Regions from separate parts of the Janthinobacterium sp. EB271-G4-3-2 genome, predicted to be linked through region 3. Evidence: predicted binding sites of a transcription regulator. Region 3 holds the regulator's gene; each other region holds the start of a gene.
The links. Region 3 encodes FliA, which starts transcription of late flagellar genes. Its sites were predicted from a motif close to CTAAAGTTTNNNNNNNNNNNGCCGNTA; they were not measured.

Region 1 (4,198 bases), on a different contig from region 3:
AATGCGCATCGTTCGGTATAAACATCATCCATAAAAATGTAGGTCGGGTTAGGCCAGCGGCCGTAACCCGACAACACCGGTAACGTCAACAATGTTGTCGGATTGCGCGGGCCTTCGGCCCGCTAATCCGACCTACCCGACTCGCGCCCTCTTTCAGTCGCGCATGGGCGCCACCATCTCCGCGTAATCGTACAACTCTCCCAGAATTTCCTCTCCCCGCTCATCGACCGATTCCGACAGCACGTCGATCTCCGTAAACAGCATCTCGATCGTGCGGGCGCCGCCGTCGCCGTCGAACAGGCGGGCGGCGCGGTGCTGTTCCCAGCGCAGGCTTTCCGCTTCGCTCAGGGTTTGCGGGAAATTGCGCGCGCGGTAGCGGAACAGCAGCTCCTGCAGGCGCTCGTCGGCAAACGAGGGGCGGGCCGTGGCCAGCTTGGCCGGCGTTTCGCGGCGCAAGGATTCGAGCAGGCGGCGGTCGTCGTTGCTGACAAAACCGTTATACAAATCCTCATCCACGTCCAGCGCCGCATTCGCGCCAGGGCGCTGGAACACTTCGGCCCAGATCGCGTCCATGTTCGGCGCTGTGGCGGCGAATTGCGCGTTGACCTTCGCCGCGTCCACGTCGATGCCCCATTGCGCGGCCATGGCCGGCGACAGGGTTTTCAGGTTGCCGACCAGCATGGGCGACTTATTCAGGTGCACGCTTTTCACGGGCAGGCGCGTCATGCCTTCGGGCATGGCTTCCTTGCGCGTGAACAGCCGCGTGCGGATGGTGTCGGCGTCCAGCTGGAACAGTTCGCGCGGGTCGTAGGCGCAATCCCAGACGAGGATCTCGTTCTTGTTGCTCGGGTGCGTGGCCAGTGGCCAGACGACGCCCACGCAGCCCCGCTCGGCAGGGAACATGCCCGACACGTGCAGGAAAGGCTGGCGCTCGCCGGCGGCCAGGTGCATGCCCATTTCGCTGGCGACCCGGTCCTTCTTGTGCAGCGCCAGGCAGAATTCGAACAGTTTCGGCTGTTTCTGCTTGATCAGGCGCGCCAGGGCGATGGTGGCGCGCACGTCGGACAACGCATCGTGCGCCGCTTCGTGGGCCAGGCCGTTGGCCTTGCTCAAGTGTTCCAGCTTGAAACTGGTCTGGCCATCGTCGCGTTTCGGCCATTCGATGCCTTCCGGGCGCAGCGCATGCGTCATGCGCATCACGTCGAGGATGTCCCAGCGGCCGCAATGGTTTTTCCATTCGCGCGCGTACGGGTCGATCAGGTTGCGCCAGAACAGGAAACGCGTGACTTCATCGTCGAAACGGATGGTGTTGTAGCCCACGCCGATGGTGCCCGGCTCCGAAAAGGCCGCTTCGATGGTGGCGGCGAACTGGTGTTCGGGCACGCCCAGCTGCAGACACTGCTGTGGCGTGATGCCCGTGATCAGGCACGATTGCGGGTCGGGCAGGAAATCATTGGCAGGCTGGCAATACAGCATGATCGGCTCGCCGATCTCGTTGAGCTCGGCATCCGTGCGGATGGCGGCGAACTGGGCCGGGCGGTCGCGGCGCGGCTGGGCGCCAAAGGTTTCGTAGTCGTGCCAAAGAAAGGTCTGGTTAGTCATTGATGGTCATTACTTGGTTGCTTGATTGGTTATCCGGGCCGTAAACGCGCCGCTGCTACAGTTTTCTGAAAACCTGCCGATACTACACGAGAGGATGGTCATCATCGCGTTTCCCGCATGGTGGCATACATTGCCCGTTCAAGGAGGTCTATCGTGTCAATTCCCATCGCCGCAGGCGGCAATTCCACCCCTTCCGTGACTTCCGTCAGTACGGGCGTTGCCGGCAAGGACGATAAAGTCCAACAAAAGGATGGCGTCAACGCTGAAATGAGCGTGAACGACCGCACGAAGCTGCAACTGAACGCGTCCATCATGCAGGCTTCGCTGAACGTGTCCATCGGTTCCGAGAACGAGCCGCTGGCGCTGCTGTACAAGACGGCCATCACGAATATCAATGAAGCGCTGAAGGGCCAGTACGGCGAGGATGCGATCCAGAACGCGGCCTCGCAGGACAATAGCGCCGAAGCGACGGCGAGCCGCATCGTCTCGCTGTCGACGGGTTTTTTTGACGCCTTCAAGAAACAGAATCCGGACATGGACGACGATACGGCCCTGAGCAAGTTCATGGATACCATCAGCGGCGGCATGGAAAAAGGCTTCAAGGAAGCACGCGATATCCTGGAAGGCTTGAAAGTGCTGGGTGGCGATATCGCCGGCAATATCGACAAGACGTATGAACTGGTGCAGAAGGGCTACGCGGATTTCATCGCCGCGCACAGCGGCAAGAAGGATGAGGCCGCCAAGCCGGATGCGACCAAGCCTGCCGACGGCAAGGCTGCCTGAGCTACAGCATGACCCGGTTGCGCCCGTTGGCCTTGGCCCTGTAAAGGGCCGCGTCCGCTGAGGCGATCAGCGCATGGTCGTCCTGTTCGGCCGCCAGGCTGGACACGCCGAAGGAGCCCGTGATGTGCGGCAGCGCGCTGCGCATGTCGGCGAAGATGACGGCTTGCTGCATCCGTTCGCACAGGCGTTCGGCCACCCGCAGAGCCACGTGTTCGTTGGTATCGGGCAAGATCACCATCATTTCCTCGCCACCATAGCGTACGGCAAAATCCGTCGGCCGCAGGGCCGCGCCCAGCACTTGCGCGGCGATGCGCAGCGCCTGGTCGCCCGCCTGGTGGCCGTGCGTGTCGTTGAAACGCTTGAAATGGTCGAGATCTATCATCACCAGCGACAGCGGCGAGCCACTGGCGTGGGCCGTGACGATCATGTTCGGCAGTAAATCCGTCAGCCAGGCGCGGTTGTACAAGCCCGTCAGGCTGTCGACCATCGACAGCTGGCGGTAGAATTCGCCCAGTTTCTGGCGGCGGCGCAGCAGGGCATTGGCGGCGCGGATGCGGAAGGACAGCAGCCGCAGCAGGTTGCGCGCCAGGCCGTTCGATTGCTCGATCAATTCCCAGACGACGGCCGCGTCGATCACCAGCAAGTCGGTTTCTTCCAGGGCGGAAATGGCGGCCAGATTGCTCGCTTCATCGAGCACCGATTGTTCGCCCACGCTTTCGCCGGGCAAGACCTTGCTGACGGTGCCGTCATCCATGCCCGTGTGGATGTCGGCGGCCACGGCCAGCGAACCGCGCAGGACGATGTACAGGCAGGTGCCTTGTGTGTCGGCAATGGCTTCGCCCGCTTCGAGGCGCATGACGGGGCAGGGCGCCAGCATGGCGGCCGTCTGGCTATCCGCCCCATCGCGAAATAACTGTAAATCGCCGATGTTGCAGCCTGAAGCGCCGAAGTTGCCGATCTGTTCCACAATCACACTTTCAAAAAGCCGGCGCGCGCGAGCAGGGGGCCGGTAGCTTCATGATAGCGTAAAGCGGCCTTGGCTGTAACGGCAAAGGCTTGCTTGATGTCACTTACTGTGAGAAATACGACAATTATTTCATTAGCGTGTTAATACGCCGGAATGCTTGCTTTTTTATTATTGATATTGTCGCGCAGGAAGACGGGTCCAGATGTGCAAAGGCAGCCTTGAACGGCTGCCTCAGTCTCTGGAAATCCTGCGGGTGGCGAGTTACTCGGCGGTTTCTTCCGCTTCGGCCGTATCGATCACGGCATTCTTGCCGGTGGCGTGGCGCTTGCTGTCTTGCAGGCGGCCCAGGGCGCTATCGATGGCGCGTTTCAGTTTGTCGGTGGCGCCGGCAACGGATTGATGCACGGTGGCGTTCTGTTCGGTCACGGCAATCGGTTGATAGCCAGCAACGCGTGCTTCCATGACGCAGCGGATATCGTCGGCGCCGCCTTTCGGGCCATTCGTATCGCTGATGTGGACTTCGATGCGGGTCAGATTGTCGCGGAAGCGGTTCAGTGCGCTTTCAAGTACGGATTGCACATGTTCGTTCAGTCCAGCGGTGTTGGCGATGGTGCTGTCGGTATGAATATTGATTTGCATATGCTTACTCCTGTCAATTCAAAAAAAACCCATCTCAGGCGTGTTGCGGCCTGGTTGCTGCCCCATGCACATGACCTCTGTGCATGGAACTTATCTTACTCCTCTTTCCAGTATTTCAAGAGGGTGCGCACGATTAAGATGAGCTTAACCCTTCAGCCAGGTCAAGTTTCCTTGTGGAATTTTTTCGGTTCGCCGTCAGCCTTATCC
Region 2 (4,198 bases), on a different contig from region 3:
GTGCATCTGTATTTATTGCTGGGCAATGGCAGCGGCGCCGTCGTGCGCCTGGGCACCTTGTGGCTGACGCCGGCGCCGCCCGCTGCTGCCCCCGTCAGTGCGCCAGTCCGGCCTGCCGTTCAGACGCCCGTGCCAGCGCCGTTGCCGTTGCCACGTCCTGTACCCGTCGCGCCGTCGCCCGACGCCGCCGCGCTGGCGGCCCGCGCGCGCGCCGAGGGCCTCGTGCGTCCGGCGCGCGTGTTCGTGCCGCCGCGCGCCGCGCCCGCACCGGCTGCTCCTGTATTGCGTCCGCCGCGCCGCGCCGCGGCGCCCGTGGCCGCTTGCGCGCCGCAAGCCAATATGGAGCAGGCGCAAGCGTGCGTGGCGCTGGATGAGAAAAACACGGCTCTGAATGCAAAGCTCGGCGAATTGGAGGGCAAGATCGGCGCCTTGCAAAAGGCGCTGGCCCTGCCGGCTGCCGCTGCACCGGCCGTGGCGGAAGTGCCCCATGCCAAACCCAAGCCTCTGCATGCGGCGCCAGCCGCTGACAAGGACAAAAAGGCGGGCGGCAACGGCCTGTTGTGGCTCGGTATCGGCACCTTGGTCTTTCTGTTGTTGACTGCCGTCATCGTGTATGTCGTGCGCAAGCGCAGGCAGGCGGCGGGGCCGCGCGCGCCATCGAAATACTGGGTCTTGCTGCGCAAGCCGTTTAGCCGCAAAAAGAAGGATGTGCCCGTGCTGACGGAAGCCGTGGAAGATGGGGCGGCCGAGCCGGAACCGGAGCCGTTCTCGCGTTAAAGACATGGCAAGACGGCGCCGAAATTTGATATAAAAAAAGATATTGAAAAAATACATGGAAACGCCGGTCAATCACGTTGCCTGTTTTTCAAAGATGGTGCTATGATGAATTCAGTGGACTTGCTCTACGACAAAACAGCCCCAGCCTGGCGCAGTCACCAACGATAGCGTGGCGCGGCAAACAGGTGTAGCGTTGCATAAACGCCTGGGTCTGGAAGCGGTTCGCGATGCCGACGATGTGCTCGCGAACGCCGGATGCAACCGGCAGCGAGGCGACGCCAGGAGATACCTGGGGCTCGCCTTCCAAATTCTCTTCCTTGCTTCCCGGGCGCCGCAGATGGCGCGCTCGCTGCGAAGGCGGCAGACGTAAAAAAAGCACCCGCGGGTGCTTTTGTCGTTTCTGGTGCGGCAAGTTTTACATGCGTGCGCGCGAACCCTGCATGGCGTTCGGCAGCTGCGTCATCCATGGTTCCGTGATGGCGCGGATTTCGCGGTCGTTGGCCAGGATTTGCTTGAGCAAGTCGATCTTGCGCAGACGCGAGGCACCGGCCAGGGCAGGCACCTTGCCCGTCATGGTCGCGCTGGCGGTGCTGGCGCACTGGTTTTCCAGGGTATCCAGGCCATCCCAGTCGCTCGAACGTGCGGCCACGACCATTTTATTGGTCATTCCTGCAATATTTTCGTACATCGAGAGAACGTCGTTGGAGGTCATGAGCACACCCGTAACTAGTGAATGGATTACCGCTTGTCCAGATTAACGGCGGGTCCAACGGGAACTTGAGGGTGTTTTTGAAAAAAAGTGAAAATAATTTGGATGTTTTCTGGCTGGCCGCCGGAATCGTCCGCAAACCCCCATGGATGCCGGGGTGGCGATGCCGGCAGCGGTGGATTTATTTGACGAGTTCTTCCAGTCCTGCGCTCAGTTCGGCGGGCGGCGGCATCCTGTCGACCAGTACGGACGGCGGCAAACCGAGCGCTTCGGCCACCTCGTTGGGATAGCAAGCGATGATTTCTTCATTGCTCAGCTGGTTTTCATCGATGCGCGCGCGCCAGGCGGCCAGGTGGATGATGGCGGCCAGGCGGTTCAGGGGCGCCTTGGCCAGCGGATCGGGAAAGGCGGCGATGGCCTCGGCAAAGGCGGGCGGAAACTTCCAGCGGCGCGCCAGTTCGGCGCCCACCTGCGCATAATCGTAGCCCAGCGATACCCGTTCCGCGTCGAGCCGGCGCGCGTCGAGCGGCGGGGCGATCTTGTCGAGCTGCATGGCTTGCTCGGGCATGGCGGCATGGATCACCAGTTGTCCGATCGCATGCATCATGCCGATGGTGAAAGCCAGGTCCTGGTTGTCGCCCGTCTGCCTCGCGATCCAGCGGGCGGATACGGCGCTGTGCAGGCTGTAGCGCCAGAACTGCGGCAAATGCAGTCCCGGCACGGCCTTGAAACCGCTGACCAGGCCCGAACTGATGACGAGGGTGCGCACGGTCACAAAACCGAGCATCAGCACGGCGTCTTCCACCGTGCCGATGCTGCGCGAGACATGGTAATAGGCCGAGTTGGCCAGCCGCAGCAGCTTGGCGCTCAAGGCCGGGTCCGCTCCTAGCTGGCGCGCGATGTCTTCGGTGGCAATCGCGGGGTTGTCGAAACTGCGCACCAATTCATCGACGATTTTCGGGGCGGCAGGCAGGGCGTGGGGATGCTGGAACAGAGCTTCCAGTTGCATGGCAATCTCCTTGGCGTTCGCGCGGTACGGCGTGCGGTCGTGCCACTATATGCCGATTTTTTGTCCGCATGCAAAAAAGTTAGGGGACGGTTTTTCGTCCCAAAAAGGCAGGATTTTCAGGTTATGATTTTGGCTATTACATCGAAAGGATCGCCATGCACGGTTTGCGTTTTTCCTGGTCCCGGACCCCAGTCCAGGCTGCCATCACCCTCGCCCTGGCCGGCGTCTCGCTGACCGGCTTGCCTGTCCAGGCGCATGGCCAGCAAGCGGCGGCCAGCGCCACCGTCCCCGCTGCCGCGAAGGCCTTGCCCGGCGACGATTTCTACGATTACGTGAATGGCGACTGGCTGCGCGCCACGGAAATTCCTGCCGACCGCAGCAGCTGGGGTTCGTTCGCCATCCTCGCCAACGCCACCAACGAGCGCATCATCGCCCTCGTCGAAGGCCTGGCGGCGGCGCCGCAGGCCGATGCCTCCGCGCGCCAGGTCAGCGATTTTTACCGTTCCTGGATGGATGAATCGGCTATCGAAGCGAAAGGCTGGGCGCCGCTCAAGCCGCTGCTCAGGAAGATCGATGGCATACGCGACCGGGCAGGGCTGGCCCGCGCGCTGGGCGAGAGCCTGCGCGCCGATGTCGACCCGCTCAACGCCACCAATTTTTATACGGAAAACCTGTTCGGCCTGTGGGTGGCGCAGGATTTGAACGACACCACGCGCAATGTCGCCTATCTGCTGCAGGGTGGACTGGGCTTGCCCGACCGCGCCTTTTACCAGAGCGACAGCGCCCGCATGCAGGGCTTGCGCACGGGCTATCAGGCGCATATCGCCACCATGCTCAAGCAGGCTGGCTACAGCGATGCGTCGGCCCGCGCCGCGCGCGTGTTTGCGCTGGAGCAGCAAATTGCCGCCAGCCACGCCAGCCGCGAGGATTCGGCCGATGTCGCCAAGGGCAATAATGCGTGGCGCGCCGCCGACTTCGCCAGCAAGGCGCCTGGGCTGGACTGGAAAGTGTTCTTCCAGGCGGCTGGCCTGGGCCAGCAGACGGATTTCATCGTCTGGCATCCGACGGCCATGACGGGCAGCGCGGCATTGGTGGCGAGCGTGCCGCTGGCCACGTGGAAGGATTTTCTGGCCTTCCACGCGATCAACCATTTCAGCACGACCTTGCCGAAGGCGGCCGCCGACCAGCGCTTCGCCTTCTATGGCAGCGCCCTGAGCGGCACGCCGCAGCAGTCGCCGCGCAGCAAGCGGGCGCTGGCCGCGACGAATGCGGCCCTCAGCGACGCCGTCGGCAAGCTGTACGTGGAACGCTATTTTCCGCCGGAATCGAAAGCCCGCGTGCAAGACATGGTGAAGAATATCGTCGCCGCCTTCTCGCGCCGCATCGACAAGCTGGACTGGATGGCGCCGGCCACCAAGGCGCAGGCGCAGGAAAAACTCAAGACCCTGTACGTGGGCGTGGGCTACCCGGAACGGTGGGAAAGCTATGCGGGCTTGCGCGTCGTGCGCGGCGATGCGCTGGGCAATGTGCAGCGGGCGGAACAGTTCCATTACCAGCAGGAACTGGCCAAGCTGGGCCAGTCGCCCGACCGCAAGGCCTGGGCCATGCCGGCGCAGCTGGTCAACGCCGTCAACCTGCCGCTGCAAAATGCGCTGAACTTCCCGGCCGCCATCCTGCAGCCGCCATTCTTTGACCCGCAAGCG
Region 3 (4,198 bases):
CGACGCAGCAGCGCGAGCCGCAAAAAGCCGTCGTGCTGCGCGAAATGCTGGCCGCCGGCTTTTCCGCCAGCCTGGCGCGCTACCTGATCGACAAGCTTCCCGCCGGCCTCGACGGTGCGCAAAGCATGCGCTGGATCAAGACTGTCCTCAGCCGCAACCTGAACACGGTGGCCAATGAAGACGCCATGCTCGAGCAGGGCGGCGTGTTCGCCCTGGTGGGCCCGACCGGTGTCGGCAAGACCACCAGCACGGCCAAGCTGGCGGCCCGCTGCGTGATGCGCCACGGCCCGGAAAAGCTGGCCCTGATCACCACGGACGCCTACCGTATCGGCGCGCACGAACAGCTGCGCATCTACGGCAAGATCCTCGGCGTGATGGTGCATTCCGTGAAGGATGAAGCGGACTTGCGCATCGCGCTGAAAGAATTGAAGAACAAGCACACGGTGCTGATCGATACGGTGGGCGTGAGCCAGCGCGACCAGATGGTGACGGAGCAGGTGGCCATGCTGTCGGGCGCCGGCGCCGACGTGAAACGCCTGCTGTGCCTCAATTCCACGGCAACCCAGGAAACCCTCAACGAAGTGGTGCGCGCCTATCAGGGCAGCGGCCTGGCCGGCTGCATCATGACCAAGCTCGATGAAGCGGCCTCGATCGGCAACGTGCTCGACGTGGTGATCCGCCAGAAGCTGAACCTGTTCTATGTGTCGAACGGCCAGCGCGTGCCGGAAGACCTATACCTGGCCGACCGCGGCTACCTGATCGATCGCGCCTTCAAGCTCAAGCGCGATGCGGCGGCCACGCAGTTTTCCGATGCCGAACTGCCGCTGCTGATGGCGCAGGCGGCCGCCCGCAACAATGAAGCGCGCGGGGTGCGCCTTGGCTAATTTCGATTTCGACCAGGCCGAAGGCCTGCGCCGCATGCTGGCCGGCCCGCAGCCGCGCGTCATGACGTTCCTGTCGGCCACGCCGCAGGACGACAAGGGCGCCATGCTGGTCAACCTGGGCGCTTCGCTTGTTTACGGCGGCAATGACGTGCTGCTGCTCGACGCCAGCGGCGGCGGCGATGGCGTCGCTGCGCGCCTGGGACTGGCGCACGGCGCCAGCCTGCGCGACGTGGCGCGCCAGCAGTGCGGCTTGAACCAGGTCATCCACCAGGTGCCGCAAGGCTTCGGCGTGGCCAGCCTGGGTGCGCGCAACCACTTGATGGACAGCATGGACTATGCGGGCGAGGACGAGCTGCGCCGCCTGGGCAAGACGTTCGAGGTGCTGGCGCGCCGGAGCGGCATCGTGCTGGTCGACGGCGTCGTGGCAGACGAGGGCGCCTGCTTCCCCGTGCCCTTGATGGCGTCGTCCGATATCGTCGTGCAAGTGTCGACCAGCGCCACCTCGATCAAGGCGGCGTACTGCCTGATCAAGCGCCTGAGCCAGGAACTGGGACGCCGTCCCTTCGGCATTCTCGTCACCGGCGCTTCCGAATCCGAGGCAAAAGTGGTATACGATAATATGGCACAGGCGGCGAGCCGTTACCTGGCCGTGAAGCTGACGTCGATGGGCTCGGTGCCTGCCGATGAGTATCTGCACCGCGCGGCGCGCCTGGGCCGCAGCGTGGTCGATGCGTTTCCGCTGGCCGGCGCCTCGGTGGCGTTTCGCGGACTGGCCGAGCGGCTGGCCCGTTCGGCGGCGCCGGTGCTCGGCGGCACCTTGTACCAGACGGGGAGCCCGCACCAGTTCAGCGCCTGAAGCCAACGGTAGCACCAGATAAGATGAGAAAACAATAAGCAGCCTATGTACACGGTCAAAGGGAAATCGAACAAGGACTATTTGCTGACGGAGCACATTCCGCTGGTAAAGCGTCTGGCGCACCATATGAAGGCGAAATTGCCGCCTTCGGTCGAGGTCGATGACCTGATCCAGGCCGGCATGATCGGCCTGCTCGATGCCATTAGCCGCTATGAAGAAACGCATGGCGCGCAGTTCGAGACGTATGCCGTGCTGCGCATCCGCGGCGCCATGCTCGACGAATTGCGCACCAGCGACTGGCTGCCGCGCAGCATGCGCCAGAACATGCGCAAGATCGAAGAGGCGATGAGCACCTTGCAGCAGCGCCTCGGCCATCCGCCGACGGAGTCGGAAGTGGCGAAACTGCTCAAGATGTCGCTGGCCGACTACCAGGAAATGCTGGGCGACGGCGGCGGCCACCAGCTCGTGTACTACGAAGACTTTCATGACCCGGACGGCAATGACAGCTTCCTCGACCGCCATTGCGTGGACGAGGACAGCGACCCCTTGCGTTCCCTGCTCGATACCGATTTCCGGCAATCCGTGATCGATGCCATCGACGCGCTGCCACCACGCGAGAAAATACTCATGGGCCTGTATTACGAAGAAGAGCTGAACCTGAAGGAGATCGGCGCGGTGATGGGCGTATCCGAATCGCGCGTCTCGCAGCTGCATACCCAGGCCGTCGCGCGCCTGCGCGCAACCTTGAGGGAGCAGGCGTGGACTGGTCCAGCGTAATCGGGCTGGCGCTGGCGCTGGCGGGCCTGTTGGTCGGCCAGGCACTGGAAGGCGGCAAGATGGCCTCCCTGCTGCAGCCGGCCGCCTTTGCCATCGTGGTCATCGGCACCTTCGGCGCCGTGCTGCTGCAAACGCGGCTGCGCACTTTCGTGCGCGGTCTGGAAATGCTGCGCTGGGTCTTCCTGCCGCCAGCCGATACGCGCGCCGCGCTGGCGCGCGATATCGGGCAATGGAGTTTGACGGCGCGCCGCGACGGCCCGCTGGCACTCGAGCGCCTGATGGAAAACACGGCCGACCGCTTCAACGCCAAGGGCTTGCGGATGATTGTCGACGGCATCGCGCCCGACAAGCTGCGCCAGCTGCTCGACGTGGAAATCTCCGCCTACGAAATGGCCGAGCGCCAGGCCGTCAAGGTATGGGAGTCGGCGGCCGGCTATTCGCCCACCATCGGCATCCTGGGCGCCGTGCTGGGCCTGATACACGTGATGGAAAACCTCACCGATCCAAGTAAATTAGGCAGCGGCATCGCCGTGGCCTTCGTCTCCACCATCTACGGCGTGGGCCTGGCCAACCTGCTGTTCCTGCCGGTGGCGAATAAACTCAAGGCCATCGTCTCGCGCCGCGTGCTGCAGTACGAAATCACGGCCGCCGTGCTGTACGACATCGCCACGGGCGACCATACGCGCATCATCGAAGAGCGCGTGTCCAGCCTGCTGCACGAGCACTGACCATGATGCGGCGCGCGCGCAGGAAGTATGACGAGGAACCGGACAACCAGGACCGCTGGCTGATCTCGTACGCCGACTTCATCACCCTGCTGTTCGCCTTCTTTGTCGTGATGTACGCCATTTCGCAGGTCAACGAGGGTAAATACCGCGTCTTCCAGAACGCCATCGGCCAGGCCTTCAGCCTGGAAAAGGGCGCGCCGCCCATCATCATGGAAGCGCCGCAAGCCATTCCTTTGCCGAACCCCGCCCTGAAACGCCGCACGGAAGCCATCCGCCGCGAGCGCGAACACATGACGCGCCTGGCGCAGGACTTGACGTCGACCCTGGCGCCGCTGGTCAAGGAAGGCAAGGTGCGGGTCACGCAGACGAGCCGCGGCGTGAGCGTGGAAATCAATGCCAGCGTGCTGTTCGACCCGGGCGCGGCGCGCCTGACGGTGGAGTCGGACCAGGCCCTGCGCGCCGTCGCCGTGCTGCTCAAGGACGATACGCACGACGTGCAGGTGGAAGGGCATACGGACGTGCAGCCGATCAGCAATTCGACCTTTGCCTCGAACTGGGAATTGTCGGCCGCGCGCGCCAGCGCCGTGGTGCGCCTGTTCATCGCCAGCGGCGTCAAGGCGTCGCGCCTGACGGCCGTCGGCCACGCTGACAACATCCCCGTGGCACCCAACGAAACGGCGGAAGGGCGCGCGCGCAACCGCCGGGTCGCCGTGACGATCCTCTCGGGCATCCCGGAAACGGTGACGGAAGTGCCGACGGCGCCGCCGGCCAGCTAGGACGGGCTGTCGCGCCGGCGCCAGCCCGGCAGGGCATCGGGCATGTCATTCGCTGGTCATACTGGAATGCTAGGCTGTCGCCCTTCTTTTCAGCTTCCAGGTCCATCCCATGTCTTATTCCAGAACGTTGCCTGCTTCGGCCATCGCCATCGTGTTGAGTGTCGCCGCGTGCGGCGG

Region 1: IGS55_RS06775 (DUF5610 domain-containing protein) is a predicted target of FliA. The motif match lies at 1,658-1,684, and genes of this name have one in related genera.
Region 2: IGS55_RS06415 (flagellar protein FliT) is a predicted target of FliA. The motif match lies at 1,533-1,559, and genes of this name have one in related genera.

Annotation. Positions count from the first base shown of each region.
Region 1 covers NZ_JACYMG010000002.1:363,110-367,307, reverse strand. The annotation lists gene pyrF (orotidine-5'-phosphate decarboxylase) at 1-21, shown strand, start outside; gene sbcB (exodeoxyribonuclease I) at 154-1,602, opposite strand; gene IGS55_RS06775 (DUF5610 domain-containing protein) at 1,756-2,385, shown strand; gene IGS55_RS06770 (GGDEF domain-containing protein) at 2,387-3,352, opposite strand; gene IGS55_RS06765 (HPF/RaiA family ribosome-associated protein) at 3,614-3,991, opposite strand; gene IGS55_RS06760 (DUF1345 domain-containing protein) at 4,193-4,198, opposite strand, start outside.
Region 2 covers NZ_JACYMG010000002.1:291,161-295,358, reverse strand. The annotation lists gene IGS55_RS06420 (type IV pilus assembly protein FimV) at 1-777, shown strand, start outside; gene IGS55_RS06415 (flagellar protein FliT) at 1,193-1,444, opposite strand; gene IGS55_RS06410 (HDOD domain-containing protein) at 1,668-2,495, opposite strand; gene IGS55_RS06405 (M13 family metallopeptidase) at 2,651-4,198, shown strand, end outside.
Region 3 covers NZ_JACYMG010000003.1:361,042-365,239, reverse strand. The annotation lists gene flhF (flagellar biosynthesis protein FlhF) at 1-884, shown strand, start outside; gene IGS55_RS09490 (MinD/ParA family ATP-binding protein) at 877-1,740, shown strand; gene IGS55_RS09485 (RNA polymerase sigma factor FliA) at 1,786-2,517, shown strand; gene IGS55_RS09480 (flagellar motor protein) at 2,499-3,245, shown strand; gene motD (flagellar motor protein MotD) at 3,251-4,021, shown strand; gene IGS55_RS09470 (S-layer protein) at 4,131-4,198, shown strand, end outside.